Geomonas sp. RF6: one gene and its partner. The protein of the gene in region 1 interacts with the protein of each later gene in a pairwise test. Links are inferred from orthologs where the notes say so. Each region holds a gene or a part of one and is shown in the gene's direction. Other genes may lie near its edges. The genes, in order: priA and LPW11_RS08760.

Evidence for each region.
Region 2: the proteins of priA (region 1) and LPW11_RS08760 interact in binary tests that used the Escherichia coli proteins (3 or more experiments, as listed by UniProt). The link is inferred for Geomonas sp. RF6 from one-to-one orthologs.

Annotation. Positions count from the first base shown.
Region 1 is NZ_CP087999.1:1,685,637-1,701,598, reverse strand. Bases 8,825-11,812 are described here. They hold priA (replication restart helicase PriA), read left to right. Parts: upstream 8,825-9,186; coding sequence 9,187-11,439; downstream 11,440-11,812. Other genes in these bases: LPW11_RS07205 (FprA family A-type flavoprotein), read left to right, coding at 8,825-8,897. Also shown: LPW11_RS07230 (DUF3187 family protein), read right to left, coding at 1-923; LPW11_RS07225 (penicillin-binding protein 1A), read left to right, coding at 1,281-3,794; LPW11_RS07220 (HU family DNA-binding protein), read left to right, coding at 4,018-4,299; pyk (pyruvate kinase), read left to right, coding at 4,477-5,919; LPW11_RS07210 (DEAD/DEAH box helicase), read left to right, coding at 6,274-7,566; more of LPW11_RS07205, read left to right, coding at 7,695-8,824; LPW11_RS07195 (cytochrome c3 family protein), read right to left, coding at 11,926-13,779; LPW11_RS07190 (B12-binding domain-containing radical SAM protein), read right to left, coding at 14,016-15,881; LPW11_RS07185 (MXAN_5187 C-terminal domain-containing protein), read right to left, coding at 15,878-15,962.
Region 2 is NZ_CP087999.1:2,038,915-2,054,853, reverse strand. Bases 5,004-7,968 are described here. They hold LPW11_RS08760 (single-stranded DNA-binding protein), read left to right. Parts: upstream 5,004-6,246; coding sequence 6,247-6,690; downstream 6,691-7,968. Other genes in these bases: LPW11_RS08755 (TIR domain-containing protein), read left to right, coding at 7,047-7,968; LPW11_RS08765 (glutaminyl-peptide cyclotransferase), read left to right, coding at 5,184-6,050. Also shown: LPW11_RS08790 (DNA translocase FtsK), read right to left, coding at 1-1,350; LPW11_RS08785 (ribonuclease J), read right to left, coding at 1,580-3,256; LPW11_RS08780 (soluble NSF attachment family protein), read right to left, coding at 3,384-3,779; LPW11_RS08775 (hypothetical protein), read right to left, coding at 3,847-4,029; LPW11_RS08770 (lysophospholipid acyltransferase family protein), read right to left, coding at 4,030-4,725; more of LPW11_RS08755, read left to right, coding at 7,969-8,636; LPW11_RS08750 (REP-associated tyrosine transposase), read right to left, coding at 9,081-10,046; LPW11_RS08745 (nuclease-related domain-containing protein), read left to right, coding at 10,533-11,624; LPW11_RS08740 (hypothetical protein), read left to right, coding at 12,106-12,471; LPW11_RS08735 (putative DNA modification/repair radical SAM protein), read left to right, coding at 13,106-14,389; LPW11_RS08730 (TIGR03915 family putative DNA repair protein), read left to right, coding at 14,386-15,177; LPW11_RS08725 (FG-GAP-like repeat-containing protein), read right to left, coding at 15,265-15,939. UniProt on the Escherichia coli protein: Plays an important role in DNA replication, recombination and repair. Binds to ssDNA and to an array of partner proteins to recruit them to their sites of action during DNA metabolism. Acts as a sliding platform that migrates on DNA via reptation.

The DNA of each region.
Region 1 (15,962 bases):
CTCTCGGAAAAGGAGATCGTCCCCCCGGTGAGGAGCAGGAGGGAGAACGCATCGAGCTCGTCGAGCGAGCTGCCGTGGTAAAAGGGTGAGTGCCCGGAGAGCTGCACCTTGAAGGCGACCGGGCGCCACGGGGTCCACCCGGCCCCGAGCGACCCGAATCCGACGAGGTAGCGCTCCTGGTCCGGAATGACGTCCCCGCGCGTCTTCGCGAGCCCCCCGAGCGATCCGAAGAAGGCGACGGCGCCGAGGCGCTCGAGGGGGAGGTCCTGCTGCGCGCTCAGCCACAGGGAGAGATCGGTGCTGCCGCTCCCGTGGAGCCTGCTGCTCTCCCCGGTGGGGAGCTTCAGCGCGGCGCGCACGGCGACGGCGCGGCCGTTCTGGAGGTCCTGGTAGAGCTGGTATCCGCCGGTCAGCCGCACGTCGCCGATCCCTCCCCGGGAGCGGTCCATGCGCAGGCGCTCGCGGGAGTCCTTCGTGTAGACGTAGCTGAGGCGGTCTTGCGGCTCCTCCTTGCGCCCCCCTTGCGGCAGTCCGAAGAAGTCGTGCCAGTTCTCGATGAAGTCGTCGAATACGCCCCCCCCCTGGTAGACGAAGGGGATCTCGATCCCCCCCTCCAGCCCCCCCTCGAAGCCGCGGCGCAGCGTCAGCGTCGTGCGCCACGACTCGCCGTCAAGGGTGATCGATTCCCGAGGGGTGTTTTCGATGGCGTTGTTGTTGGCGACGTCGAGCGCCACCCGGGCGAGGTACCTCCCTTTGCCGAGGACCGTCGCGCTCTCCTGCGCCGGGAGGCCGTATATCTGCACCAGGGGGCTCTGGTCCTGCGTGTTGAAGGGGCCGAGCTCCGCCGCACCCGCGGTGGTGCCGGCGAGAAGGAGTGACGGTACAAGGAGCAACAGGCGAAACAGGCGAAAATTTCTCTTCATCGGTCATCCCCTCCACTCATTGAAAACGGAAAGAAGGCAGCCGCTCACTGTATACCCCTCCACACCGCCTTCAAGTCGACTGAAGAGGAAGGTTGAATCCCTCCCTCTACTGTTGTTTGAGGAGAGGAGTGAGTAACTTCTTTTCCCGGATAGTGTGCCAGCTTCTCCTTGTACTTTGATAGGACGCCTGCGTCAATGTCCAAAATTGCGAAAGCCTAATTCTGAGTGAAAAAAGTGAGTCTTCCCTAAGGGTCCGGGTGGTCTGAGGGGGCTTTACACAATAGCCTTGAATTAAATCAGCGTTCTGCGATAATGTGCAGTCTGCGTAATCTCATAGATAGACTGGAGTTTTACCATATGGAGACGTACAAGGCTCGGCCGCGCAGGAAAAAAGAAGGGTCCGGCAAGAAGCTTCTCGCTGGCATAACGCTCGGCGGGGGCGCCCTCCTGGTGCTCGCCTTCTTCGGATATTTCTTCTACCTGCTCGGAGCGCTCCCGAAGGTGGACCGCCTGGCCGACTACCGCCCGCCGATCGTGTCGCAGGTCTTCGGCGAGGACGGCAGCCTCGTCGGCGAATTCTACCTGGAGCGCCGCACGGTCGTGCCGGTGGACAAGATCCCGAGGCGTCTGATCCAGGCCTTTGTCGCTGCCGAAGACAGCAACTTCTACCAGCACAAGGGGATCGACTACCTGGGGATCGTCCGCGCCATCTTCAAGAACACCATGTCCCTTAGAAAGAAGGAAGGGGCTTCCACCATCACCCAGCAGGTGGCGAAGTCGATGCTCCTTACCCCCGAGAAGAAGTTCTCCCGGAAGCTGAAGGAAGCGATACTGGCGAAGAGGATGGAGGAGCGCCTCTCCAAGGACGAGATCCTGTACATCTACCTGAACCAGATCTACCTCGGCGCCGGTGCCTACGGGGTGCAGCTTGCCGCGGAAACGTACTTCGGGAAAGAGGTGGACCAGCTCAACCTGGCGGAGATGGCGATGATGGCCGGGCTCCCGAAGGCACCGAACGCCTACTCCCCGATCAAGCACCTGGACCGCGCGAAGGAGCGCCAGGGTTACGTCCTCGAGAGGATGGTGAAGGAAGGGTACATCACCCAGGCCGAAGCCGACCACGCGAAGGCCTTCCCGGTGGCGATCCACAGCCTGAAGAAGGTGAATCCCGAGCAGAGCGCCTACTTCCTGGAGCAGGTCCGCCAGCAACTGGAGGAGAAGTACGGCGAGGAGCGTCTCTACAAGGACGGCCTGAGAATCTACACCACCATGAACGCGGAGATGCAGAAGGCGGCCTACGACGGCGTGGTGAACGGGCTGAAGGCGCTGGACAAGAGGCAGGGGTTCCGCGGCGCCGCGCGCTACCTCACGGAAGAGGAGGTCGATCCCTTCTGCAAGAAGGTGGAGGACCAGATCGACACCGTGACGCTGAAGCAGGGTGGGGGCTACCAGGGGGTGGTCATCAAGGCCGACCCGGCGAAGGGGGAGCTCACCGTGCGGGTCGGCGACCGCACCGGGATCCTCGACAGGAAGGGGATGGACTGGGCCGGGCGCCTCGAGCTCGTGAACAGCTACGGCAAGCCGGAAGGGAAGCGTGCCATCGCCCTCGGTGCAGTCCTCGAGGTGGTGGCGCAGCAGACGGACCAGAACAGGGTTGGAGCGGTCTTTACCCTGGACCAGACGCCGGAGACCCAGGCGGCCCTCGTGGCGATCGACCCGCAAAGCGGCGGGGTGCGCGCCCTTGTCGGCGGATATGACTTCAGGAAGAGCCAGTTCAACAGGGCTACCCAGGCGCGCAGGAACCCCGGCTCGGCCTTCAAGCCGGTCATCTACGCCGCGGCGCTGGAAAAGGGGATGACCCCTGCCACCGTGATCCAGGACTCCCAGGTGGAGTACGACAGCGGGCAGGAGAAGACGTGGAAGCCGCGCAACTACGACAACATCTACCGCGGGCCGGTCACCATGCGCACGGCGCTCACCAACTCCATAAACGTGGTGAGCGTGAAAATCCTGGAGAGCATCGGCGTGAGGACTGCCATCGAGTGTGCGAAGAGGCTGGGGATCACCTCGCCCTTGGCCGGGAACCTCACTCTGGCGCTCGGCTCCTCCAGCGTCACTCCCCTTGAGCTCACCAGCGCCTATGCGGTCTTCGCCTCCGGAGGATACCGGATGGCGCCGTACTTCGTGACGAAGGTCCTCGATCGCGACGGCGCGGTGCTCGAGGAGATGAACCCGCCGAAGATCCCGGTCTTCACCGATATCTCCAGCGCCGGCGCCCCCCCGGAGGCGAGCGAGGATGCGGACGCATCCCTGACCGGAGAGGGGGCGGCAGCCACCGCCCGTATCGCCGCCCCCGGCACGGCACCCGCGAGACGCGGTGCAGCGGCTCCGAACCAGGTCATCTCCCCCGACGTCGCCTACATCATGACGAACCTCATGGAGAGCGTCGTCACCAGCGGTACCGGCGGGCGGGCCCGGGCCCTTGGCCGCCCCGTCGCGGGAAAGACCGGCACCACGAACGACATGAAGGACGCCTGGTTCGTCGGGTTCGTTCCGCAACTGGTGGCCGGCGTCTGGGTCGGTTACGACCAGGAGCGCAGCCTCGGTGCCGGCGGGTCAGGGGGGCAGGCGGCTGCGCCGATCTGGACCGAGTTCATGCAGCGGGCGCTGGCGGCGATCCCCTCGAAGCGCTTCGAGCCCCCTAACGACGTCACCTTCGCCCTCATCGACCCGCGCACCGGTCGGCTGGCGCGGGAGGGGACTCCGGGTGCTGTGCAGGAGTGTTTCATAAGCGGCACCGAACCGTCCACCTACGACCCGGAACCGGTCCCGGTCCCCGCTCAGGCGCCCCTTCAGGAGCCGGTTCTCTAACCGTCTGTTTTTGCGTCTTTCCGGCGAAAAGAGAGGCGAGCGGGTCCGCAGTGGAGGAAGCTTTCCGGAAACGCCGGAAGGGGCTTCGCGGAGGGGGGGATGGGCGCTAGAACCGCTCCTGGCGCGGGATAAAATCATTTCCGGTGCAAATAAAGCCTTGCAAAGGAAAAATTTATGGTTATAGTGACTTAAATTTTTGCACATAAGAAAAGGAGGGTTAGACATGACAAAAGCAGAACTCGTCGATGCAGTAGCGAAATCGGCTAATCTATCTAAGGGCGCGGCCGAGAAGGCCGTCGGCGCTTTCATCAACAGTGTCAGCGAGGCGCTGAAAAACGGCGACCGGGTTACCCTCGTCGGGTTCGGAAGCTTCGAGGTCTCCGACCGCCAGGCCCGCACCGGCAGAAACCCGCAGACCGGTAGCGAGATCAATATCGCAGCCGCCAAGGTGCCGAAGTTCCGTCCGGGCAAGGCGCTGAAGGACTCCATCGCTTCCGGCAAGTAATCCCTCCCCACATATAGACAAACAGAAAAACCCCGCAGCTGCGGGGTTTTTTCGTTATTGCGCCCCCCTTGAGTTTGCCACCCCCCTCTGCTACGATACTTGTAGTTCCGAGAAACTCATGAGAAACAGACGCCGATCCCCGGACAGTGCCGCCGGGGGAGCACCCGTGAGGCGGACATGATAACCACGAAGAGAAAGACGAAGATCATCGCCACCCTCGGCCCCGCCAGCTCCTCCGAGAGCATGATCGCGGCCCTCATCGAGGCGGGGGTGGACGTTTTCCGGATGAACTTCTCCCACGGGGTGCACGCCGAGAAGGGGGAGCTCCTGCAGCGGGTGCGCATGGTCTCGCAGCGGCTCGGTCGGGCGGTGGCAGTCCTTGCCGACCTGCAGGGGCCAAAGATCAGGACGGGGCATATGGAAGGGGGGCAGATGCCCCTGGTGAAAGGGGAGACGGTGCAGATCACCACCCGCGAAATTCTCGGGCGGGACAACCTCTTTTCCACCGTCTATGCAGGGCTTCCGAGGGACGTGAAGCCGGGGGCGCGCATACTCCTCGATGACGGCCTCATGGAGCTGAAGGTGCTGGAGGTCTCCGGCGAGAACGTGCGCTGCCGCGTCGTGGAGGGGGGGATCCTCAAGAACAACAAGGGGATCAACCTTCCCGGCGTCGACGTCTCCGCCCCCTCCCTCTCGGAGAAGGACCTGGGGGATCTCTCCTTCATCCTGCAGTCCGGCTTCGACTACGTTGCCCTCTCCTTCGTGCGCCGGGGAAGCGATGTGGAGCGGCTGAAGCGGATCATGTACGAGCAGGGCTCCAACCTTCCGGTGGTGGCGAAGATCGAGAAGCCGGAGGGGCTGAAGAACTTCAGGGAGATTCTCGCGGTGTCCGATGCCATCATGGTGGCGCGCGGCGACCTGGGGGTGGAGCTCCACCCGGAGCGGGTGCCGCTGGTGCAAAAGAGGATCATCCGGGAGTGCAACGAGGCAGGGAAGCCGGTCATTACTGCGACCCAGATGCTGGAGTCGATGATCAGCCACGCGCGCCCGACGAGGGCGGAAACCTCCGATGTGGCGAACGCCATACTGGACGGCACCGACGCCGTCATGCTCTCCGGTGAAACCGCCGCCGGCGCCTACCCGCTGCAGGCGGTGCAGACGATGGTGAACGTGGCGGTGGACGTGGAGCACGCCGAGCTGTGGAGGGAGTCTCCGCGCCCCCTCTCCTACAGCAACAACGTCGCCTCCGCGGTCGCCGGCGCGGCGTGCCAGGCGGCAGCTACCTTGAAGGCAAGCGCCATCGTGGTCATGACCCAGTCTGGGAGCTCCGCCTGCCTCCTGTCGAAGTTCCGGCCGCAGCTCCCGATCATCGCCTTCACCGCCAGCACCGAGGTGCAGCGCAGGCTCGCCCTCTGGTGGGGGGTGCGCAGCCAGCCTCTCGGTGCGCTGGGGGGGGCGGACGACCTGATCCCCATGGTGGAGGAAACCCTCCTCAAAAACGGCTTCCGCAAGGGGGACCTCATCGTCATCATCATGGGGATCCCGATGGAGGCGCGCGGCTCCACGAACATGATGCGGGTGTACAAGCTCGGCACCGGGTGGTACTACGAGGTCTTCTGAGAAAAAGGGGCTTTTGGGGGTGGAGTGGAGAAAGCTCTTTTTCTCTTGCATTTCACCTGGCGCTGTTGTAATAATGTGCGGCTGACTGACAGACCCCATACGGGAGCCGGTGCTCCCCCCCATCGATCCAACCCCTCGCATTCAAGAAATCCCCAAGAGAAATGCGGCATAGCTATGGTTGGCAACGATGTACCTTGCCGGTCATAGATTCTTTGCCCCCGATCACCGCAGTGGCGCAGACGCCCTCGTGCGACCGGCTTCTTATTTTTTTTGCCTCATTCATTTCGGCCGTCGTGCTCCTCCCAATTCCGCGAGGAGGATGCGCCGTTTTTCCCCCAGGAGAAAAGGAATTCCATGTCTTTTGAAACGTTGAACCTTGCCCAGCCGATCCTCAAAGCCATCGCCGCCCGCGGCTACACCGACCCCACCCCGATCCAGGAGCAGGCGATACCGCTGGCGCTGGCCGGGAAGGACCTGATCGGCACGGCGCAGACCGGCACCGGCAAAACCGCCGCCTTCGTACTCCCCGCGCTGCAGCGCCTCCTCGTCCCGTCCACTGCGCGCGGCAAAGGTCCCCGCATCCTCGTCTTGACCCCGACCCGCGAGCTCGCAAACCAGGTCACCGACGCGGTGCGCGCCTACGGGAAGTTCATGCGGGTGAGAAGCGGCGCCATCCTCGGCGGCATGCCGTACCGTGAGCAGCTCGCCCTGCTGTCGGCGCCGGTCGACCTGATCGTGGCCACCCCCGGGCGCCTTATCGACCACCTCGAGCGCGGCAGGATGAACCTCTCCCGCCTGGAGCTCCTCGTCCTGGACGAGGCGGACCGCATGCTCGACATGGGCTTCTCCGAGGACGTGGACAAGATCGCCGCCGCCGCCCCGGAGGCGCGCCAGACGATGCTTTTCACCGCGACGATGGACGACGCCATGGCGAAGCTCGCCAAGCGGCTCCTGACCGAGCCGGAGCGCATCGACGTGGCCCCGCAGCAGATCACGAAGCCGCAGATCGAGCAGCGCCTCCACGTGACCGACGACATCAGGCACAAGAACCGCCTCCTGCAGCACCTGATCTCCGACATCAACCTGACGAAGGCGATTATCTTCTCCGCCACGAAGACGGGCGCTGACCAGCTGGCGATGGAGCTCTACTCCCAGGGGCACGCCGCAGCGGCGCTGCACGGCGACATGAGCCAGGGCGCGCGCAACAGGACGATCGTCAATATGCGCCGCGGCAAGGTGCGCCTCCTTGTCGCCACCGACGTAGCCGCCCGCGGCCTCGACGTCTCCGGGATCAGCCACGTCATCAACTTCGACCTGCCGAAGTTCGCCGAGGACTACGTGCACCGCATCGGCAGGACCGGCCGTGCCGGCGCCTCCGGCGTGGCCATCTCCTTCTGCTCCTTCAACGAGGTGGCGTATCTGGACAGGATCGAGAAGTACACCGGGGAGTCGTTGCCGCACCACGTCATCCCGGGGCTCGAGCCGACCCGGCAGTTGCGCCGCACCTCCGGCAACGCCCCCCGCAAGGGGCGCCCCTTTGGCGATCCCCGCAAGAAGGGCGCACCCTTTGCCAAGGGACGCCCGAAGCAGGCGGGTTCGGGGAGAAGGGAGCCGGTCGTGGAATACCGGCACGGCAGGGGGAACTAGTACCCCTTTGCGGGTTGCGCCCCTCCCACCTTTTTGGTAAGGTCAATCGTCCGGTCCGCGCTAATGCGAGGCGGACCGCGCGGTTCCATCCAGAAGGTGCCGGCTTTTAGCCGGCAAAGGGGGTACCAATGGCGGCTATCGAGATTGCTGAAGGTTTGTACTGGATCGGGGTGTACGACCCCGACCTCAGGCTTTTCGACGAACTCTACCCCACTGAATTCGGCACCAGCTACAATGCGTACCTGGTGAAGGGGAACGAGCGCTGCGCCATCATCGACACCGTCAAGGGGAAGCGCCACCAGGAGTTCCTGGACAATCTGCGTGAAATACACGATCCGGCCCGGGTGGATTACATCGTGGTAAACCACTCGGAGCCCGACCATGCCGGATCGCTCCCTTTCCTCCTCGAGATCTGCCCGAACGCCACCGTCCTCAGCACCCAGTCCGCCCGCACCTTCCTCGGCAACCAGATCCACACCCCCTTCGCCTCCAGAGTGGTGAAGGACGGTGACTCCGTCGATCTCGGCGGGCGCTCCCTTCATTTCTTCGCCGCACCTTTCCTGCACTGGCCCGACACGATGTTCACCCTCCTTCGGGAGGACGGGGTTCTCTTCCCCTGTGACGCCTTCGGGGCCCACTTCACCACCGGGAAGATCTTCGCCGACGAGAACCCCGACTTCACCACCGAGATCCGTTTCTACTTCGACTCCCTCATGCGCCCCTTCAAGGAGAAGATCCGCAGCGCCCTCGCGAAGATAGAGGGGGTGGAGGTGCGGATGCTCTGCCCCAGCCACGGGCCGGTTCACCGCAATGACGCGATGGCGCCGATCGATCTGTACAGGAAGTGGGCGGAGCCGAAGCCGCGTGCCGGGAAGAGGGTCGCCGTCTTCTACATCTCTCCCCATGGCAACACGGAGAAAATGGCGGAAGCGGTCCACCGCGGCGCGTCCGGGGTCGAGGGGGTCACTGCCACCCTCTGCCGCATAACCGAGACTTCGCAGAGGGAGCTCCGGGATCTCCTGGAGGAGAACGACGCCCTCCTTTTCGGGGTCCCCACCATCAACCGGGACATTCCGAAGCCGATGTGGGAGGTCCTGGCGGATCTTTCAGCCGTGAGCCTGAAGGCGGAGATCGCGGGAGTCTTTGGCTCCTACGGCTGGAGCGGCGAGGCGTGCAAGATGGCCGAAGAGCGTCTGAAGGCGATGGGCTTCAAGATCCCGGTGCCGTACCTGCGCTTCCCCTTCAAGCCGAAGGAAGACGGGATTGCCGAGTGCGAGTCGCTGGGACGCACCGTGGCGCAGGAGATCATGAAGAAGGAAGTGAAGGCGTAGGCCACGGCGTGGCCGACACCGACTTCGGCATGCCGAACTTTCTGCTGAGCCGGCCACTTCGGCATGCCGAAGTAGCCTTTCGATGTGAAATGTAGGCCGGAATAAGCGCAGCGTTTCCGGCATTTTTGGCCGCTGCAGGCGGCTGAACCCCATCCCCGCCCTGTCCTATCCTTCAAAGGGAGGAGACGCGGCGGCTATCTTGCTGTACAATGCGCTGCTCTCTACGCGCCATCCGTATTTATCGTTTTCCTCTTCCTTACTTTTCCGTTCTTCCGGCAGCAAGGTTTTTATGCCCACATCGCAAGTCGTTGAAGTAGCCATCCCACTCCCTTTGCACGGCCACTTTCATTATCGTGTGCCGGCCCACCTCGTACCGCTGGCGACCCCGGGGAAGCGTGTGCTCGTCCCCTTTGGCAAGAGGAAGATTACCGGCTACCTCCTTGCTCCCGCCGAGGCGGGGAGCGCCGAGCTGAAGGAAGTGCTGGAGGTCCTGGACGACGCCCCCCTTTTCACCCCCTCCGAATTGACCTTCTACCGCTGGATAGCGAGCTACTACTTGCACCCGCTCGGCGAGGTCATCAAGGGTGCCCTCCCTGCCGGTATCAACCTGGAGAGCCGCTTCATGTGCGAGACGGCAGAGGATGGCTCCCTTGTCCGCACCGAGGTTCTCCATGGCGGCAGGAGCGTGCGGATGGAGAAGTTTTACCGCGCCCTTCCACTTCTCGCCCCGCCGAAGCTGAAAGGGAAAGGGGTGGAGATCCTCTCTTTTCTGGAGGAGCAGGGGGAGGCTTCAGCCTCGCTCCTGCGGGAGCGCTTCGGATCGTGCACCCCTCAACTGCACCGACTCGTGGAACTGCAGCTTGCCGAGTGCGAGGAGCGGGAAGTTTACCGAGACCCCTTTCATGCAGAGGTGTACCAGAAGGACACGCCGCTCCCCCTCAATCCTGACCAGACTGCAGCCCACGACGCGATTTGCTCCGCGCTCCGCTCCGAGGCGTTCACCCCTTTCCTCCTTCACGGGGTGACCGGGAGCGGCAAGACAGAGGTGTACCTGCAGAGCATTGCCGTCTGCCTCGAGGCGGGACGCACCGCGCTCGTTCTCGTGCCGGAGATAGCGCTCACGCCGCAACTCGTCGGGCGCTTCAAGAGGCGCTTTGAGTGCGGCATCGCCGTTTTGCACAGCGGCCTTTCCGACGGGGAGCGCTACGACGAGTGGCGGCGCATCAGGCGCGGCGAGGCGCAGATCGTGATAGGTGCCCGTTCCGCGCTCTTCGCGCCGCTGGAGCGGCTCGGGATGATCGTGGTCGACGAGGAGCACGAGACCTCCTACAAGCAGTCGGAAGGTGTGCGCTACAACAGCCGTGACCTCGCGCTGGTGCGCGGGAAGCTCGCCAACGCTGCCGTCGTCCTCGGTTCCGCCACCCCTCTCATCACCACGTACCACGCAGCGATGGAGGGGAGGCTTCGCTACCTCCAGCTGCCCAGCCGGGTGCGGGAGCTCCCGATGCCCGAGACGACCCTTCTTGACGCACGCGGGCAGAAGGGGGAGACGCTCCTCGCGCCGCTGAAGACCGCCATGGAAGAGAACCTGGCGGCGGGGGGGCAGACCCTTCTCTTTCTGAACAGGCGAGGCTTCGCGACCTATCTCGTATGCCAGGAATGCGGCCAGGTCCTGCGCTGCCCCAACTGTGCGGTGACCCTGACCTATCACCGCGGCCGCGGCAAGCACGTCTGCCATTACTGTGACTACGCCATCCCCGCCCCGACCGTTTGCGGCGCCTGCGACGGCGGCGAGATCGTCCTTCTCGGACGCGGCACCGAACGGGTGGAGGAGGAAGTGCAGGAGCTTTTCCCGGAGGCGCGCGTGGCACGGATGGACCGCGACACCACTCGGGGAAAAGGGGGGCATGCACGCGTCCTGAAGAGCCTCGAGGACGGCAGCACCGACATCCTCATCGGCACGCAGATGATCGCCAAGGGGCACGACTTCCCCGGCGTGACCCTCGTCGGCGTCGTCTCTGCGGACTCCACCTTGAACATGCCTGATTTCCGCTCTGCCGAGCGGACCTTCCAGCTGGTAAGCCAGGTAATGGGGAGGGCGGGGCGCGGGGACAGGCCGGGGAAGGTTCTGGTGCAGACCCTGGCACCGGAGCACTACGCCCTCACCTGCGCCGTAGAGCATGATTTCCGCGGGTTTTATGAGCAGGAGGTAGAGTTTCGCCGCGAGGTCGGCTATCCTCCCTTCACCCACCTCGCTGCGCTGACCTTTTCCAGCGTCACCGCCAGGCACGCCGAAGATTCGGCATCCGAGGCCGCGCGCCTTCTGCTGAGGGTGAAGCGCGAGCTGAAGGCGCGGGTCGAACTCCTCGGGCCGATCTCGGCGCCGCTCGGGAAGGTGCGGGGCCGCTTCCGCTGGCAGATCCTCCTGAAGGGGAAGGAGCGCCCCGATCTGCACAAGATGCTTCTCGCGCTGCGGCACGATTTTACCCATCCATCGACTGTGCGGGTGACGGTGGATGTGGATCCGGTGGAGATGATGTAGGAGCGCTGGGCGACGCAGAAGGTCAAAAGGGAAGGCGAGGCCATCACGTTCCCCCCTTTGCGAAAGGGGGACAGGGGGGATTTGACTCGGCCAGGACCGTCCTGCAAAGTGCGCAACTGCTGTGGTCCCAAGCAATTTCTTTGCTTCGACTTCGCAAAAAAGTGGTGGGCCTATGTCGTTGATCTTTGGACTGCCGCAGCACTGCGGTTCGACGACCGAGATGTACTGTTAAACGGGCTGCGGTTCTGGAGGAGACTCGAAGATCAAATCCCCCCTGCCCCCCCTTCGCAAAGGGGGGAACGTTAGGCCTTCGGCAGTGCTTCGTGGCAATGTACCCAGCCCCGCAATTTCCGGATGAACCTTCGCAATGAGGGGACGCGAGTGCAGCGGGGCGGAGCTGAGCTGTCTCATAGTTCCCGATAAAAATAAAAAGGGCACCCCCCGCGAGGGAGGTGCCCTTTTTTTCTTACTGCTCCTGCAGCGTCGTTAGACGCCCGGTCTCAGGAACGCCAGAACCATGAGTCCCAGCAGCGTGAGGCCGATGAGGAGGGCGGTGAAGCCGAACCCTTTCACCAGGAAGTCGTACACCACGCCGCTCGTCTTCTGAGCCTTGAACTGCTCGGTGATCCCTTCCTTCTCGTAGCGCGCCCACTGGTCGCCACGCTCTTCGATGAACTCATGCTTGGACATCTGCCCGTTGAAGATGACGAAGTCCATCGGGAACTTCTCCGGACGTCCATGGGTGTTGAAGAAGTGGACGCTGAAGATGAAGCCGGTCGCCAGGAGCGCCTCGTCGGAGTGGACGATCGTTGCTACGTTGAAGGCCCACCCCGGGAGGAAGTGCCCGAAGAATTCCGGGAACCAGAGCATGAGGCCGGAGCCGCCGATGGCGAACATACCCCAGAAGACCGCGATGAAGTCGAACTTCTCCCAGTAGGTCCAGCGCTCGAAGGTCGGTTTCGGACCTTTGAAGAGGAACCAGCGGACCATGCCGACGACGTCGTTGATGTCCCTGAGGTTCGGCATCAGGGAGTCAGGCCCGAAGAGCCTCTGCAGGAAGTTCCCCTTGAGGTCCTTGCGGATGAAGAGGAAGTGGATGGAAAGCGCAATCGCCATCGCGAAGTACACGAAGGTGATCCCGGCGCAGAGGCGGTGGATCAGACCTGCGTTCGCGGAGCCGCCGTAGAAGCCCATGAGGATCTTCGCCCACGCCTGGTCGCTGAACTTCAGCGGGAGCCCCGTGAGGGAGAGACCGAGGAAGCTCACGATAACGAGGATGTGCATGAAGATGTGGCGCGTCTCGAAGCGGCGGTACTGCTTGTGCCCGTCCGGAACGGCGTGCGGCACGTGGCCGTTTTCGAGCTCAGCTGCCTTCTCCCTGTTCTCCACAAAGCCGCGGATCATCCACAGCAGCGTGTGCAGCCAGAAGACCGCGAAGGTGGAGACGAGAAGCCCGGTCATGGCGAGGAAGGTGTAGTACAGGATCGGGTAATGCTCGCGATCGTTGTGCTCGCCGTGCGCGTAGAACTTGGTGAAGAGGGCGGTGCTCCCCTTGTGGCACTGGCCGCAGGTCTTGACCAGGTTCTCGGAGTTGACCGTCGACTTCGGGTCGCTCGGCGGCAGGACGTCGTGGGCGCTGTGGCAGTCGGCGCACCCAGCAACGCGCTCGGGGTAGCCGAGGCGGTAGTTCTTGCCGTGGTAGCTGGAGAGGTAGCTCTCGACCGCAACCTCGTTGATGTGGTTGCGCTTCACCAGTTCCTCGTTGGCGTGGCACTTGAGGCACACCTTCGTGTGGAACTCGCGGTTGGACTTGGACTTCGGATCGCCCAGCGCCTTGATGTCGTGGAGGCTGTGGCAGTCGTTGCAAGCCGCGGAGTCCTGGTTGCCGGCGAGGACACCTTTGCCGTGCACCGACTGGGTGAAGCTGCTCTCTGCCTTGTGACAGTTCACGCAGCTCGCCAGCACCCGGCGCTTGTCGCCCTTCCAGGCAACGTGGGTGTGGATGTCGGTGTGACAGTTGGCGCAGGTGACGCCGTTTGCCAGGTGGACGGAGCCGGCGTGCTCGGCGGTCTCTTTCCTGTGGCAGCGCGCACAGTCGACCTTACCCACCTTCACCTCGCCCTTCATGTGCTTGGTCAGGTCGGTAATCTCGATGTGGCAGCTGGTACAGCCGTTCTTGCCGTGCACGGAGGCTGCATGGGCCGCAGCAGAAATCTTGTTGCCGTGACAGCCGAGACAGGTTGTCGGGTCGATGGCGAGCCCTTGCGCGGCGTACGCCGGCAGTGCCAGTCCGAAGAGGAGCAGCAGCGACGGGAGGAGGCGGGTGAGTCTGAGAGACATGGTCAATTCTCCTGTGGATTTTAAAACGTCGTTACGTTGCACCGTAATCGGGCCGGAGCAAGAACCGCGCTACTTTATAGGAAGGCTCCGGCATAATCAATAGAAAAAATTCTAATTAGATCAAATTGTTGCGCAGAATCGCGAGGTTGGGAGATTTCAGATCCCTGTATATTTTTTCCATACACTTTTGCGGGAAATCGTTTCGTGCCTGGCGGGTATAGCGGGAGCTCCCTTCTTCACAGTCGGGCGGGTAGAACAACCATCCCTTCGGAGAGCGCCGTTGCAAGGAAATCGAGAGCCTCCTCCTTCGGGATCCTGAGACTCTTCAGGAGATCTTTCGGAAGGCTCCTGCCGTCCAGTTTCTCCAGGAGCTGGAAGTACGGACGGGGAAGGTCCTCGGTGCGGACCTCCCCCCGGAAGGGGTAGATTATGGCATAAGATCCGGACTTTGGAACTTCCGCACTGAAAGGGGCGAGCTCCACCTCTCCGGCTTCGAGCAGCTCGAGTATCGGGTAGTTGAAGCGGGCAAGCGCGGCCGACGGGGGGACGGCCAGGGGGGTAGCAAGGAGGTCAACACCCTTCAGCGCACGCTTCGACGGGATTGCCGGGGGGGCGGCAAGAAGGGCCTCGGCGTAGAGGTGGTGATAGTAGGCGAGATCGAGTGCCACCGGAAGGAGCCGCTCCTTCTTGCGCGCCCTGAAGACCTCCTGGAGAAAGTCGTGCTGCAGGCGCCATACTTCCCGGTCGGAAAGGTCCTCTTCCTCGCGTGCGAGAGCCTGTCCCTCGATCCATTGTGCGAACGCATCCAGGAAGGCGCTCGGGGCGAGTTTGAGCCCGGCGCAGACGGAGTTGAACCAGGCGACCGCTTTCCCTCGGCTGTAGAAGATGTCGCACCCCCGCGCCAGGCGCCGCGCCTCATCCAGTTCCTTACGGGAGAAGCCGGCGGTGGCGGTGATGGTGTAGGGGGGGGAGGGGAGGTGCTGCAGCCCCGCCTTCTGCGCGTCGCTGAAGAGGCGCGTCCCGGGGAGGACCGCCAGCGGGAAGATGTCCAGGTGGTTCGGGTAGAGGGAGAGGGCGAAGTCGAGCGAGTCGCGAAAGAGCTTCAGGTTGTCCCCCGGGAGCCCGTAAATCAGGTCGAAGCCGAAGATCGCGCCCGCCTCGTTCAGGAGGTAGATCTTCTCCTCGAAGGCGTACCTGTTGAACTTCCTCCCGGCCGCAGCGAGGACGCCGGCGTCGGCGCTTTGCAAGCCGATCTGCAGGGAGCAGGTGATGGAGGCGAAGAGCTCCGCCATCTCGGCATCGATGAACTCGCTGCGCACCTCGAAGTGAAAGTGCACCATCGGCGCAATCTTGCGGATCAGGCGCAGGACCTCCTTCGCCCGCTGCGGGACCTTGTTGAAGGTGGAGTCCAGCACGAAAACCTGCGTCACCTGGCGCTCCACCAGGAGGCGCAGCTCCGCCTCGATCCGCTCCATGGGGAAGCGACGTACGGCGACGGCGGTTTTGCCGTCGAAACAGAAGGCGCAGCAGAAGTCGCAGCCGCGAGAGAGTTGCCAGAGGACCGCACCACCGGGCGGGGGATCGAGGAGGCCGCACAGATACGGAGAGGGGATCTTCTCGAGCGGCACCGGCGGGGCCGGGGCCGCGCTCGCCGCACCGGGAAGGAGGATACCCGGGAGATCGTGCACCCCATCATCACCCAGAAGTCGGCAGAGTGCCGCGGCAAGCGGAGCTTCCCCCTCTCCCTGGACGAGGAAATCGAAAGGAGCGTTCCGGAAAAGGGGTGCGGGGTTCGCACTCGCCTCCGCGCCACCGGCGCACAGGATGAGCTCCGGGCGGCTCTGATGGAGGATTTTCGCAATGGCGACACCCAGCTCCGCCCCCCACACGTAGAGGGAAAAGGCCACCAGATCCGGCTCGACCGCCAGGATCTTTCCCGCGCACGTCTCCGGCTCGTCTCCGGCGAAACATTCGACGATCTCCACCTGGATTCGGTCGCCAAGGAGCGCGTCCGCGAGGAGGTATCCTTTCAAAAAGGCGCACGCCAGCGGCACCGCCTGCGGGGAGGGGTATGCGTGGATCGCCACGAGGGCTATTTTCATGGATTCTTTCCGCGTACCTTTATGCGTGGCTTGCCATCTTCGACGACCACACGCATTTCGACTTCGGAACAGCCGTATTTC
Region 2 (15,939 bases), 360 kb from region 1 along the record:
GTCGACCATGATGAGGCGCACGTCGTTCGGCGTGGAGGTGTACAGAAGGGACAGGATCATGGTGTTGATCGCCACCGACTTGCCGGAGCCGGTGGAGCCGGCGACCAGGAGGTGCGGCATGCGCGCGAGGTCGGTCACGAGCGGCAACCCGGCGATGTCCTTTCCGAGCGCCAGCGGGAGCTTCATCTTCCCGGTGTGAAACGCGTCGGAATTGAAGATCTCCTTTAGCGATACCATCTCCCGGTCTTTGTTCGGGAGCTCGACCCCGACGACACCCTTTCCGGGAATCGGTGCTACGATACGGATGGAGAGCGCCTGCAGAGCCATGGAGAGGTCATCGGACAGGCCCGCGATGCGACTTACCTTGATCCCCGGGCCGGGGGAGAATTCGTACATGGTGATGACCGGCCCCGGGCAGATCTCCACGACCTCACCCTCGACGCCGAAGTCCTTCAGCTTCTTCTCCAGGAGACGGGCGTTCATGGTCAGCGTCTCCTTGTCCTGCTTTTTCACACCCTCCGGCGGAGGATCGAGGAGCGACAGGGGGGGGGTGCGGTAATCCCCTTCCGCCTTGATGAAGTCGAAGGCCTCCTGGATCGGGGGAGTCTTCGGCTCGTCCCGCTTCTTCTCCTTCTTCGCCACCGCCATCGTCTGGGGGGGCGCCACAGGAGCGGGCTTGATGACCGGCGCGGGCTTATCCTTTTTCTTCTTCTCTGCCTTCTCCCCCTTGGACTCTTTCTCCTCCCCGAGCTCGCGCATGAGAGCCCGCCGCTCCTGGGCCAGGGCCCACCGCTCCTTGATAGCCCCGGCAGACCAGTTGGCGAAAAGGACGAGGGAGAAGCGGGAGAGGAGCATCGCCGCGGCGGCGAGCATCGGGAGGATGATGAGGAGCGCGCCGACCTTTCCGAACCCTTTGGTGAGAAGGGTTGCGGTCTGGTACCCGACGAAGCCGCCGGTCGGCACCCGCTGCCCGAAGAACTCCGTGAACTGCAGGTTGAAGGCGAAAAGTGCCGAGAGGGAGACCATGAGGAGGGCGAAGCCGACGTTCTTGTAGGTGCGCCAGCGGACCCATTCCGAGGAGAAGGCCCGGTAGGAGAGGTACAGGAGGGTGCCGGGGATAACGTAGGAGGCAAGGCCGAAGATCTGCAGCGCCACGTCCGCGAGCTGCGCACCGAAGCGCCCGCCGAGGTTGTGGGTCTCCGCCGAGGTGGAGACGCTGTTGAAGGAGAGGTCCTCGCCGTGATAGGAGGCGAGCGCCACAAGGAGGAATATCCCCCCTGCCGCCAGGAGTATCCCCTTCATCTCCTTGGTGAACTTCTCTTTCTTTTCCGCGACTTGATCAGTGCTCATATCATTCATTCTTTCTCGTGTGGCCGCATTTCACTTCCGGCCCCCGCCAGACAGGGTAAAAAGTTCATCAGAAAAATTCAGGAGAGAGTCGGCGGAACGTCCCCTCCCCCCTTGCGGGGGAGGGACAGGGTGGGGGGGAGGGTGCCATCATCAGAGCATATGGCAGCTTCACCCACCCCCTGTCCCCCTCCCGTCAAGGTAGAGGGGACGTCAGGCAGAGTTTCCCCTCCTACATCTCCATAATCAAAGGCAGAATAACCGGCCGGCGCTCCAGCGTCTTGTTGAAGAAACGGCGCAGCACCCGGCGCACCTCCAGCTTCACCTCGCTCCAGTCCGCGAGCACCTCGGTGTTTACCAGCGCGAGGGTGTCGAGCACGACCTTTTTCGCCTCGTCGAGATACTGCTGGCTGTCGTCCTCAAAGACGAAGCCGCGCGACACGATGTCCGGCCCGTAAATGATCTCGCCGGAGACCTGGTTGATCCCGATGATGACCACCACCATCCCGTCGTGGGAGAGGTGCTTGCGATCCTTAAGCACCATGTTGCCTACGTCCCCCACCCCTTTGCCGTCCACGAATACCCGCCCAGTTTCGACCTTGTCCGCGATGCACGCCTCCCCGCCGGCGAAGAGGACGACGTCGCCGTTCACCGCGAGGATGCAGCGCTCCTTCGGGAGGCCGACGCGCTGGGCGAGCTGGGCGTGCTTCACCAGGTGCCGGTATTCGCCGTGCACCGGGATGAAAAAGCGCGGCCGCACCAGGTTGTGCAGGATCTTCAACTCCTCCTGGCTGGCGTGCCCCGATACGTGCACCTCGGAGACCTTCTCGTGGATGACCTCCGCGCCCCGGCGGTACAGGTGATTGATGAGGTCCGAGATCGTCTTCTCGTTGCCCGGGATAAAGCGGGAGGAGAGGATGACGGTATCCCCCTCTTCCACCTTGATCTGCTTGTGGTCATCCATCGCGATCCGGGTAAGCGCGCTCATCGGCTCCCCCTGGCTCCCGGTGGTGATCATGCACACCTCATCCTTGGCGAGCCGCGGCAGCTCCTTCAGGTCGATGAGGAGCCCCTCCGGCACGCGCAGGTAGCCGAGCTCCCGGGCGATCTGCACGTTCGCCACCATGGAGCGGCCGTTCAGGAGGACCTTCCTGCCGCAGCGGACCGCGGCGTCCACGACCTGCTGCACGCGATGGATGTTGCTGGAGAAGGCGGCGACGATGACCCTCCCGGTGCAGCGCGGGAAGATCTCCTGGAAAGCCTCCCCCACCAGGCGCTCCGACAGGGTGAACCCTTCGCGCTCCACATTGGTGGAATCGGCCATGAGGGCGAGCACACCCTGTTCGCCGTAGCGGGAGAAGGAGGCGAGGTCGGTGAGCTCGCCGTCCACCGGGGTCTGGTCCAGCTTGAAGTCGCCGGTGTGGATCACCACCCCTTCGGGGGAGCTGATGGCGAGGGCGCAGCCGTCGACGATGGAGTGGGCGACCCGCAAAAACTCCACCTCGAAGGCGCCGAGGGAGACCTTGTCGCGCGGTCGCACCACGCGCAGGTCGACCTTCTCGTCGAGCTCGAATTCCTTCAGCTTCTCCTTCACGAATCCGAGGGTGAGGGCGGTGCCGTAGATCGGCACATTGAGGTCGCGCAGCACGTAGGGGAGCGCCCCTATGTGGTCTTCGTGTCCGTGGGTGAGGAGGATGGCGCGGACCTTGTCGGCCCGCTCCAGGAGGTAGGAGATGTCGGGGATGACCATGTCGATCCCCAGCATGTACGGCTCGGGGAACATGAGTCCACAATCGACGATAACGATGTCATCGCCGTACTCGAAGGCAGCCATGTTGAGGCCGATCTCTCCGAGCCCCCCCAGCGCTATGAAATTGAGCCCACTGCTCACATTGCAGGTTTCTTCCACTTACATTCCTTCTGTCGCGGCAGCCGTTTTATATAACGAGACGCTCTCTCAGCCGCCGGCTGCTTCGTCCGCCCCGCAAGCATCGGTGGGGGTGGACGCACCGGAGACTGCCGCGATCGAAAATTTCTTACCGTTGCCCCTGCTGCCTCTGCACCAGTCCCGCGATGCGTGCATCGCATTTGGCGATCCAGTCGGTCCCGGGGGAATAGAGGCCGGCGACGCCATAAAAGGCGCTTCTGAGGGACCGGTACGCCACCAGAGCACGGGGGACATCGCCACTGCGCTCGCACACCTCGGCTATTTCCCACAGTTTCTGGGCGGCGCGCTCCACGAGGGAGCTTCCCGGGGTGTACATGTGGATCGCCGCATCGTACCCGGCTACTGCACCGACAAAGTCCCCGGCAGCATACGCTTTCTCACCCTTGTCGAACTGGACGTGCTGACGGTACAGGGTGTTACCCCACAGCAGGACGATCGATACCACAGCGACGAGGGCGATGTTGAGAGCCAGCTTTTTTGCCATTCTGATTTCCTTGAAAATGCACGAGTCGCGCTTGTCCCGGCCTCTAAACCAGAGGAGGACGGCGGGGTTATCGTTTGAAAAAGTCCGGCGCCATGGTGAGGAGCACCCCCAGGAGCGCAATGACGACGCCGGAGAGAATCCCGAAAGCGGCCGCCTTGTCCAGCGGGCTCTTCAGGCGGTGCGCCGCAGGGAGTCCCCAAAAGATCAGCGCGAGCCCCGCGGCGATCATCAACAAATGAAGAGCCAACATCTATGCCACCTCCAGGTGAGCCGAAATCGCCTCACGCACCCGGTCCATGAGAGCCGCATCCTTTTCGCCGCTGCAGTAGACCGGCTCGGAAAAGGTGATGCTGATGGTCCCGGGATTGAGAATTGTAGTATGGGGGGGATTGATCTCCCTGCTCCCGTTTATGGTGAAGGGAACGATCGGAACCCCCGCCTTCGCCGCGAGGATGAAGGCGCCTCTCTTGAAGGGGAGGAGCGTGCCGTCCAGGGTGCGGGTCCCCTCGGGAAAGATGACCACGCTGCGCCCGGCGCTGATGACGGCTGCGGCCTGCTGGATGCTTTTCAGTGCCTTTCTGCCGTCGCTGCGGTCGAGCGGGATGTAGCCGGCGCGACGCATCGCCCCGCCGAAGAGGGGGATGCGGAAGAGCTCCTCCTTGGCGACCCAGGAGAAGCGGCGCGGAATGGCGCGGGTGAGGGCGAGAATGTCGAAGTTCCCCTGATGGTTCCCCATGTAGATGACGGGACCGTCCGTCGGGACCAGCTCCGCCCCCCGCACATCGAGGCCGATTCCCCCCCCTTTCAGGCAGCCGAACGCCCAAAACCTGGCCCAGGAATGGGAGAGGGCACCGCTTTTATCGATGAGGCCGCCGATGACGGCGCCGGCTGAGCAAAAGAGGGTAAAGGTAACCAGGAAAAGCAGGTACAGACGGGATTTAAGCATTCACACACTCCGGAATTTATCCCGGCTAACTTACTTGCTTTTACAGGCGGAGTCAAATAATTATGGCGATGAACGGTCGCCCCGACGCCGTTTAGGCCCCCCCCCTTGAAAGGGTGGAAAGTTGCGGTAAGCATTGTGCTGGAGCCCGCGGCTTAAAGATCCGCCACACCCCGTGGGCTCCCTTCGTTGCGGCCGCCGGGAGTTGGCTGAGAGCGCACCCCCATTCCAGAGCCTTCTCGACATGACCACCTTTTGCAGCCGCGCATAAAACGTTGACTTTGCGAAAGAATTGGTATATTGACCAGTACACTGGAATCCGGGGTGGAGGGCTCCGGGGGTTCTGCCCAAACTATGTTGCGGCGACCCGGACCCCGGATTCTGGGCCCATCACCGTTGAAGCCCCCCCTGATGCACAGGCAGGCTGCTCCTGTCCCGGGTTCAAAGCAGCCCCCTTTGCTATGAAAATCAAGATTGCCCCCACACTTTTTGCGTCACCCCTTCTCCTGCTCGCGTCCCTCACCCTCACCTCCTGCGCCCCCAGCGTTGAGACACTGGTACGTTCCACGACCAGGACGGCCGGAGAGGCAACCGGCGCCTCGCCAGCGGCTGCAAGACCGTTACGACGCCCGATCCCCCTCTACACCTACAAGGTCGTGAAAAGCTGGCCGCACCACAACTGGGCCTTCACCGAAGGGATCGTTTTCCACGAGGGGACGCTGCTGGAAAGCAGCGGGCTGTACGAGGCCTCCGCGCTCCTGCAGATCGTGCCCGGCTCCGGGCAAGTCATCGAGAGGCGCAGCATCCCCGGCGAGTACTTCGCCGAGGGGATCACCGTCTTCAACGACCGCATCTACCAGCTGACCCTCTCCGGCGCGGGATTCATCTACAACAGGGAAAACCTGCGCCACGTGGGGGACTTCAGCGTCGATGGAGCAGGGTGGGGGCTCACCCACGACGACACGCACCTGATCGTCAGCGACGGCTCCAGCACGATCCGCTTCGTGAATCCCGACGGCTTCACAACCGACCGGAGTATCAAGGTCACCTGCCACGGCGTCCCGCTGGCGCAGTTGAACGCGCTGGAGTACGTAAAAGGGGAGATCTTCGCCAACGTGTGGCGCACCGACTATATCGTGAAGATAAATCCCGCGACGGGGGAGGTAACGGGGTGGATAGATCTGAAGGGGCTCCTCCTCCCGGAGGAGCGCGAGCGGACAGATGTATTAAACGGCATCGCCTACGACGCCACCAACGACCGGCTGGTGGTGACGGGAAAGCGCTGGCCGAAGTTCTTCGAGATCCGGCTGGAGGAGGCGAGGTCCTGATCTTGCCTCTGGCGTCGCAAGCAGGGTGACCCCAACCTTCGCATCCCCCCTTTCTTGCCGAGGATATTCCTTTGCTTGGTCCCGGAAATTGTTGTAATATGCGCGGCACCTGAACCGCCAACGCGTCCGGCTCCGGATGGTGCCGGTGACGATAAGTTTTGGAATTCTGATAAGAGAAAAAAAGGAGAACGAAAGAATGGCCAGTCTTAACAAGGTGATGCTGATCGGAAACCTCGGAAAGGATCCGGAGCTGCGCTATACCGCATCGGGTACCGCAGTTGCTTCCTTCTCGCTGGCGACCTCGGACCGTATCAAGAACAAGAACGGCGAGTGGGAAGAGAAGACTGAATGGCACAACGTCACCCTGTGGGCGCGGCTTGCGGAGATCGCAGGCGAGTACCTGAGCAAGGGAAAGACCGTGTACATCGAAGGGCGCCTGCAGACCAGGAAATGGCAGGACAAGGACGGCAAGGATCGTTACACCACCGAGATCGTCGGCGAGAAGATGCAGATGCTTTCCGGCAAAGGCGAAGGCGGCGGCCAGCGCCAGCAGTCCCGCCCTTCCCAGGGCGGCGGCTACGGCCAGGGGAGCACCTACGACGAGCCGGTCTTCAACGCGGACGACGAGATCCCGTTCTAACGTAGGTAAAAAAATGATGTCGTAAAGAATGAGCCGTAACTCTTCGGGGTACGGCTCATTTTTCTTCTACCCTCTAAGTCGTATGAAGATGTGAAAGGAGAACGCAAATTTCTAGGGCGTCCCGTTCTTTCACACAAGTCGGGCACGCCTACTCCCCGTCCCTCTCCCACCATTCCGAGCGACCTCGTGCACGGCGGGGTACCCCCGCTGCCTCTTGGCCTGGGCTGGCGAGCAGGCCCCGGGGCGGCCCGGGGATCAGGAGACGGTTTCTTCTCCGCGCCACGAATTTTTCGCCTTGCTCCAATGAAGGCACTTAGTCTAAAGTGGCTCAAAAAGATCAGGCAGGTAACCCAAGCATGAAAACCTTCACTCTTGAACAGGTCTTCAACGAAGCAGCATATCCAGAGGTCACGTTTGTACCGCCGAGCAACTTCGCCCACATCCGATCCTCGTTCAAAACGAAGGGGAAGCATGTAACCATATCTGGTGCCTCTGGCACCGGGAAAACCACCCTCGTTACGCATGCTCTCCGGGAACTCGGAATATCCCCCAAAGACATCCTTTGGATCAATGGTCGCCAATTCGCAGGTGTAGATGCCGGCTTATCTGTCCTCGCACGCGCGCTGCGTAGCTCTGAGGATTTCGATGAAATCACCGACCTGCTGAAGCTTGTTTATTTCACCGTGATCGATGATTTCCATCACCTCTCCACTGGAGCTAAGCTCGAAATCGCAAAGCTCCTGAAGTTATGGCACGAGAAGGACGTCCGCTTCGTCGTGATCGGTATTGCATCTTCCGCAGCGGACCTCTACGGTGCGGATCCAGAACTCGGGATCCGGAATGACCCGTTTGAGATGAGGGAGCAAGACGAGGGGTTCGTGCGCACCTTGATCCGCCTCGGAGAAGAAGCCCTCAACGTCAAGTTCGGCGACAGCCTCTGCGGACAAATAATTGCCGCCTCCAATTGCGTTCCGTCCGTCATCCAGGTCATCTGCAAGACTTGCTGCATCGAGGCCGAAGTGGACGAAACCGTTGAAGGCGATCCCAAGGACATCCACTACGACCTGAAAGACCTGAGGGAGTCCGTACTTCGGGTCTTCCACGCGAAGTACATGAACAAGGTTGTGGGGCTGGCCCAAGGGAAGCGCCGAGCTCGAGCCGTTCACAACACGTACTTCGATATTGTCACTTGCATCGCCCGTGACCGTCGCTCCGAGATTCCAACGGCTAGCCTTTACCAGGACGTTGTCGGGGTTGTACCTGAGCGAGAGGAGCGGAAGCGGAAGGCTACATCCTTCTATAACTGCTTGAACAATCTTGAAGAGGTCATCTCTGAGCAAGGCCTGGACGACACGATTCACTTCGTGAAAGGCAAAGCCATTTCGATCGAAGATCCCACCTTCCGCTTCTACATGAACTTGGTGGACATCGAAGAGATCCGCAAGCGCATCACGATCCGGAACTCGCAATACCCCTATGATGTTGCTGTCTCCTTTGCCGGGGAAATCAGGCCGACGGTTGAGGAATTCGTCCGGGCTCTCGAGGATAGGGGTCTTTCCGTATTCTATGACTTCGACCAGCAAGCGCTCCTTTGGGGCCAGGACCTCCGGGTTTTGCTGGCACAAGTCTACTCTTCCGAGGCGTTGTATATGGTCGTGTTTCTGTCGGAAACCTACCCCGAGCGGGACTGGACAGAGTTCGAGGTCTCTATCGGAAAGAGCGCTGCGAAGAAGAGAACACAGGAATACCTCCTTCCGCTCCTTGTTGACGACGTGAAGGTCGTCGGCATTGCCGATACAGTCGGCCATGTCGACCTTCGTAAGGTAGAAATTGAACGTGCCGCTGATATTTTGGCCGAAAAGGTCCAGCTGGCAACGGAGGCGCCTAAGCCAGAGCCTGCACTTACACCTGCACCGGTTGCGGTCGCTGCGGTTGCAGCTGAATAAATGCAAGCCGGCGTGCGTTTACACGCTTAGCATTTAGTGGCAGCAGCCGAAGGTACGGGCCCCACGGCGCCATGATCCCGTAGGATTCTGCCACGGCCGCAACTCCAGGTACCGCTCTGCGGCTTGGTCCTCCAGGATCAGCACGATCTTCGGATCTCGGGGGGGGTGCCCCCTACCTACCCGAAAAGGCGCTGCATGGCCTGATGGACGCCGTCCCAGATGCTTGGCTGCGCTGCAGAGAGGCTAAGCTAAGGGTAGAGGCTAAGCTAAGGGTCGTGTCTGTACATTTTAAATTCCAACGCCTTCCTTACCGTCTCCGCCATCTCTCTCAACCTCGCATCGTCTTCCAACTGCACCGCGAAGCGGCGGCTTCCGGCAGTTATCGCCGCATCCTTTACTCCGAATAGTCCTGCTATCTCACGAAGCTTCGCCCCACTGAAACTGCTAAGGGTCGCGTCTGTACATTTTAAATTCCAGCGCCTTCCTTACCGTCTCCGCCATCTCCCTCAACCTCGCATCGTCTTCCAACTGCACCGCGAAGCGGCGGCTTCCGGCAGTAATCGCCGCATCCTTTACTCCGAATAGTCCTGCTATCTCACGAAGCTTCGCCCCACTGTACCTATGGCAAAAGTGCATCGCTGCCTGACGTGCTTTCTTCTTGCTGTCACCAAAAACTGCTTCAACCGTCCCAACGATTTCTTCAGGCGCAGGCCCTGCCGGTACCAATATCTGCCCCAGCGCAGGCACATTGACGTCTCTCTCGTCCTTATCTAGGTACGCGGCAATGACGGTCTCCGCGAAATCCTCCCTACCCAGTATCGACCCCGCTACCACTCCCGCTAACGGGCTTTCGCACTCACCGTTGAGCGCCTCCTCCACGAAACCGCGGTACTTCACCTGTGCTTCTTTGGTCTTTGTCCCGAAAAACTCCTCGATAAATTCCGTCCGCAACCACCTTGGAACTGGGCCTTCCCCAATGTAGCCTCGGTAACTCGACCACTGGTACTCTTCAGGGCGCTCCACTATGCCTGCCCGTACCGGATTCAGATGAATGTATCGGGAAATCTCAGTGGCATATTGACTTGCCTCGACAAGAATAGCCTTGTATCTCCCTTGGAAGAGATGACCGGACCTTTTTCTTTTGACGTTGAAGTAAGTGGTATAGGCTCCATTCACGTGGTGCATTATCTCTGACAGGTTGCCGCGAGGCGTCTCCAGAAGCAGGTGGTAGTGATTACTCATCTGACACCAGACATGGATGATCGCCCCATCGCGCTCCGTGGCACTCCCAAGATACTCCAGGAACTTCTCCCGATCCTTCTGCGTCTTGAATACCTCTTTCCGTTCATTTCCTCGTGAGGTCACATGATAAAAGGCACCGGGGTATTCCATCCGTAGCGCTCGGGACATAGGTCCTCCTACAGTTGATGAGATGACTACTCGCCATCCACCATACTAAAGGATTAGTTTTTGTAAATGTACAGACGCGACCCCTCGCTCCCCGCCCATGTGCTCTCCCGGTTTCCGTGCAAACAGCTTGCATGCATGCCCTGGCTCTCTGACTCCGCCGAGCCGATTCACCACTCGCGCTATCGCGGCGAACTATGTTGCCTTCCCCGCCGCCCTAATAGGTCGGCACTCGGATTGGGTGGTTTCGGAGCTCAATAGCCATGCGTACATGTCCCCCTGTGAACGCTTCCCTTCCCACCTTACGATGGGCCAACGCACCACTCGGGGCTATGGCTGATCGCTTCTCACTACTATATGGACGACTTGCACCTCCTACTCTTCGCCGGCTTTTACCGGCGCTTTCAGGGCGTCCCCCTCTTCCACAGGGTTGATATGTACCGGAGGGGTCTGGTATAGTCCTTCGCCACACCATGCTGGAGGACGAGGATGATTATCAAGAATAGTGACGACCGCGGAACCGATGTGATGGAATTGCATCGGCTGCTGCAATATCAAATCTCTGCTAAACAGCGGTTCCTGATAGAGCGAGAAGCCAAGTGCATCGGCTCCGGCGTCCGGGGGGAGGAAAGCTCCGCCTACTACATCAATTTCCGGTACCACGACAGCCCCAACTGGGCCATCATTCATGACTTGCGGCTGGAGTTCAAGGGCTTCGTGGCACAAATCGACCATCTGCTCATCAACCGCTTTCTCGATATCTACGTACTGGAATCGAAGAACTACTATTACGGCATTAAAATTTCCCCTGAAGGTGAGTTCCTCGCCTGGAACGGTAAGTCCTACGTCGGAATCGAATCCCCGATTGAACAGAACAAAAGGCATATCAGCCTGCTGGAGAAGGTTGTAAATCAGCGCGAGCTGCTGCCGACAAGACTGGGCATTACCATGCCTGCGGCGTATCACAATTACGTCCTGGTGGCGCCCAATTCCCGGATTGATCGCCCTGCCGCTGCCAAATTTGATGCGAGCATGGTTATCAAGGCTGATGCCCTGGTGGAATCGATCGGAAAGCGTGTCGATGCGATGGGAGTGGTCAATACCCTGGCAACGGCGGCGAAGATGGTGTCGACTGAAACGCTGGAAACCTTCGCCCGGTCCTTGGCTCGCCTCCATCGACCCGCGAAAATCAACTACGCGGACAAGTTCGGTGTGTGCGTCCAGAGTGGCAACGCGGCCGTAAAGGAGGAGCCGGTGACTTATGGGACCGCCAACCAGGCGAAGAACATGAGGTGTGAATCCTGCGGCGTTGAGGTCGAGAGCAAGGTCGTCTACTTCTGCAGGATTAACAAGGTGAGGTTTGGCGGGAAAGTCCTCTGCCAGACTTGCCAGAAGAAGCCGGTATCTGTCGAAGAGCCCGATATCATCGACCTGACGGATATGGCGGACACGGAAGAAAAAGGACACGGGAAATGTGACAGCTGCGGGACTTCAGTGGATAAGAAGGTTGCCTACTTCTGCCGAATGAACAAGAAGCGGTTCGGGGGAAAGGTTCTCTGCCGGACTTGCCAGTCTGCGTGATCATCAGTGCGTGCACTTGTCATCGTTATCGCTCATATCCCAAATGGTCCCCCCTCCAGTTGCTGATGATGCCCTTCTACTGACAGATGATGTTGATCTCGTTGTCAAAGCGCGCACCAGCAGCGTGAATCGAGCGAATGCTTGCATCCTCTCGAAGTGGTGCTCATTCTTTTCATTCACGACGAGCCTGTTTTGTGTTCTCCCTTGAAGGATGTCCAAAACACTCCGCGACCTTTCCAGCTTTTTCCTTCGACCGAGCCCTTTCCTCTGTTATTGCCTACTCTACATTTAATCTATCTAGTTTAGCCTGTGCGCTGCCATCAGTGCCTCTCGGACGCAAGTAAAAGGCAGCCCCAGCGGCTACCCTTGGTACAAGCTTGAGTAAAGGGCCCCCATATGCAGTTGCATCCTCATTACCATGTACTACCCTTTACAGGCGACGCGGGGACCACGGGAAATATCGGTCGAAAAGGAGGTACCCATGACGAAGGCGTTGTTGGGCTTCAGCGGGACGGATTCGGAATTTCTCGCGGAGGCCTTGGGGTGCTACTCGGCGCTGGCAACAATCGAGCTCGTGAAGAGCGCCCCGCCAGGTGTACCAACACTGGAGGAGATAAAGGAAGCTATCGACAACTTTCAGCGAGCTTTTGAGGAGTCAAAGTATCATGACTCGCGCCAGGTCGCCCTGCGGAACAAGTGGCGAGCGGAGTCGAAGAAGAGACTGGGCAAAGTCGCGCTCTTCCTCGAGGCGGTCTCAGATGATGACCTCACACACCTCAAAGAGGCCTTCCGGCTCAAGAAGACAAGGAGCCGCAAAGGGAAGAGTAAAGTGAGTGAAAAGGAGTAGCTGACGAGTATGATACGTTCCTTGCCAGAAGGCACGCCCCGTGGTCTCCATCGCAGGCCCGTCATTTCGCGTGCTCTTTGAAGTGGCGGGCCTTTTCAGGAGGTGGGCTCCCGCTACCTACCGCCGCTAACGGCCTCAACAATAACGAACATTACTCCCGCCGCTGATCCGCTCGTCTATGCCGCAGACCTCATTATGCACCCCGCCGGCACTGTGATCGGAGCCGCAACTATCATCGTCCAACCCGCAGACATCATCACCTACGCCGCAAATATTGCCCTCCATGCCGTAGACTTCATCATCCATTCTGCAGGCATCATTTATTCCACTCCAACGTCGTGTCTTCTACTCTGCATCCATGTAATGGGCGCGGCAGGCATCGTGATATGAGCCGCAGCCCTTGTCATCACAGCTGCAGCGGCGATGAAACCTCCCGCAGACATGATCATCCTTGTTGCAGACCTACGATAGGAGCCCGGAAATAAGCGTTGATCTGGAATCCGGTTAGCCATCTTATCCCAACAATGATGATTGGAGTTGCATGCATCATTATGCGTTCAGCGGTTGTGACTTATTGTGTCACGACCATCTGCTACCATGCGATCCTTAAGCAGCCGCGACTACGGAGGGGTACATGTTTGCACAACCTTTGGAACGACGCCTGGAGATCCTGGCTGACAGCGCCAAGTACGACGTTTCATGCTCCAGCAGCGGCAGCAGCCGCAAGGGAACTCCCGGCGGGGTCGGGGGAACGGCGGCGAGTGGGATCTGTCACAGCTGGACTGCTGACGGCCGCTGCGTCTCATTGCTGAAGATCCTCCTTACCAACAGCTGCATCTACGACTGCGCCTACTGCGTCAACCGCAGCAGCAACGACATCCCGCGCGCCGCGCTCACCCCGGACGAGTTGGTGCGGCTCACGATGGAGTTCTACCGCCGCAACTATATCGAAGGTCTCTTCCTCAGCACCGGCGTGGCTCGATCTCCTGACTGGACCATGGAACAGCTGATTCTTGTGGTTCGCAAGCTGCGCGAGGACGAGAGGTTTAACGGCTACATCCACCTGAAGGTGGTGCCGGGGGCCGATCCCCTCCTGGTCGCGCAGGCGGGAAGCTACGCTGACCGCGTCAGCATAAACATGGAGCTTCCCAGCCAGCGGAGCCTGGCACTGCTAGCTCCTGACAAGCCGCAGGAACTGCTGCTGACCCCCATGCGCCAGATGAGTGAGCTGATTGCCGCCTCCCGTTTGGCGGCAAAGGAGTCCCCCAAGGCGCCGCAGTTCGCCCCCGCGGGACAGAGCACCCAGTTGATCGTGGGGGCGACACCTGAGCAGGACCGGGAGATCATCACGCTCAGCGAAGGTCTCTATAGCCGCCTCGGTCTGAAGCGGGTTTATTACTCGGCTTTCGTGCCCGGCTCGACGGACCGCCGGCTCCCCGAACTCCCCACGCCTCCGCTATTGCGGGAGCACAGGCTTTACCAGGCCGACTGGTTGCTCCGCTTTTACGGCTTCCGGGCCGATGAGCTCCTGGACGACGCGCACCCCAACCTTGACCCGCGTCTTGACCCCAAAAGCGACTGGGCTCTGCGTCACCTGGAAAATTTTCCGGTGGAGGTGAACCAGGCCGGCTACGATACGCTGTTGCGGGTGCCGGGAATCGGCGTCCGCTCAGCAAAGCGCATCGTGGCCGCACGGCGAGAGACCAGATTGGGCGAGGCCGAGTTAAAACGGCTGGGAGTGGTGCTCAAGCGGGCGCGCCACTTCCTGACCGCCGGCGGGCGCCATCTCGGCGGCCCCAAATTCTATGTCGACCGGGTGGCGCGTCTGCTGATGGCGGGGGGAGAGGGGGAAAGACTGAAGCAACTGGACCTTTTCAGCGGCGGGGCGGACCTCTCGATGCTCACGGGGGAGCTGTGACTACGCGCTATCTCTACGACGGCAGCTTCGCGGGGTTTATCTGTGCGGTCGCCCACTCCCTTGAGGGGGGTGTGGAGCCGGACGGCTTCGAGCGGGAAGGGGATCAATGCCAGGGAGGGCTCTTCGCGGAGCTGCGGCACCCGGTGGCGGCGGACGAGGATACTGTGCGCCGTTTCCGTAAGCGGTTCCAGAGTGCTGTTTCGCCGCAAGCGTATGAGACGGTTCGCTACGCCTTCCACAGCGAAAAGGGGGACGTTGAGATGCTCCTCTGGAGCTACCTGCGCCTGGGGCTGACGCTCGGCAGGCGGCTGGACGGCATGCTCGCGGAGGAACCGGTGTATTCGGTGCGCCGTCTGGCGCGTCAGGTGGCGCGTGAGGCCCACCGCTTCCTGGGGCTGCTCCGGTTCCGGGAGGTCATCTGCACCGGATGCACCTTTCTCTATGCCCGCTTCGAACCGGACGCTGACCTGCTGGAGTTCGTAGCTCCCCATTTCGCCGATCGCATCGGAGACCGTCCCTGGATGATCCACGACCTCAGGCGGAATAAGGCCGTCCTCTGGGATCCGGACCACGGGCTGCGCCCAGTGCGGGAGGTTTCGCTTGTGGCCGCACCGGTCACCAGCTCTGACGAGGAAAACATCGCCCGCTACTGGCGGGGCTACTTCCAGCACCTGGCGATTGAGGAGCGTTCCAACCTCTCCCTGCAGCAACAGCACGTGCCGCTGAAGTACCGCAAGCACCTGGTCGAGTTCGAGGCAGTCAAGAACTGCGAGAGCCGAGAGCCCTAAAGGACGCCCTCCATATCTTCACCTCGTCGGCAGATTTGTAACTATTCTGCCCTCTCCTCCTCGTTCCGTACCTTGGCTATTCCACTCTCACCTGGGCGCACCCATAGACTTGAACTGGTACAGCACCGTGGCGCTTCCAATGAAGATGTTGGGACGGCGGTCGCGGTCGGTGTCCTTCACCGCGATGCTGTTCGACCTGCCGAGGGAGGCGCCGAGGTATCCGCTGCGCCAGTAGAGTCCCTGCCCATCGAGGACGGTGAGGATCCCGCCGCTCGCCACCAGCCACTTTCCGGTGCCGCTGCCGTCCAGGTCCGCCACTTTTAGCGCGTCCACCGCCGAGGTGCTGTAGGTGGAGACGGTCCTCTCTATCGCGAAGCTCACGCCGTTGTACACATCGATCTTCCCATCGTCGCGCCCGACCAGGATCTCCTGGACGCCGTCGCCGTCCACGTCCGCCACCTCCAGGGCGCGGGCGGGACTCTCCGCCATGAGCTTCAGTACGTGCGTCGATCCGTCGTAGACGATCAGGCGGTTGTAGGTCGAGGCGATGATATCCATCCTGCCGTCCCCGTCCAGGTCCGCAAGCTTCACGTCATAGACGTGGCTTCCCAGGTCGATGCTCTTCCACTTCTGCCCGAAGGTGGTCCCGTCGAAGACCATCAGGTAAACCCCCGGCGCGCCGCTGTGGGCTCGCCCCTGTCCCGCGACAATCTCCATCTTGCCGTCGCCGTCTACGTCCCCCACCGCGAGGGTCGAGAAGTA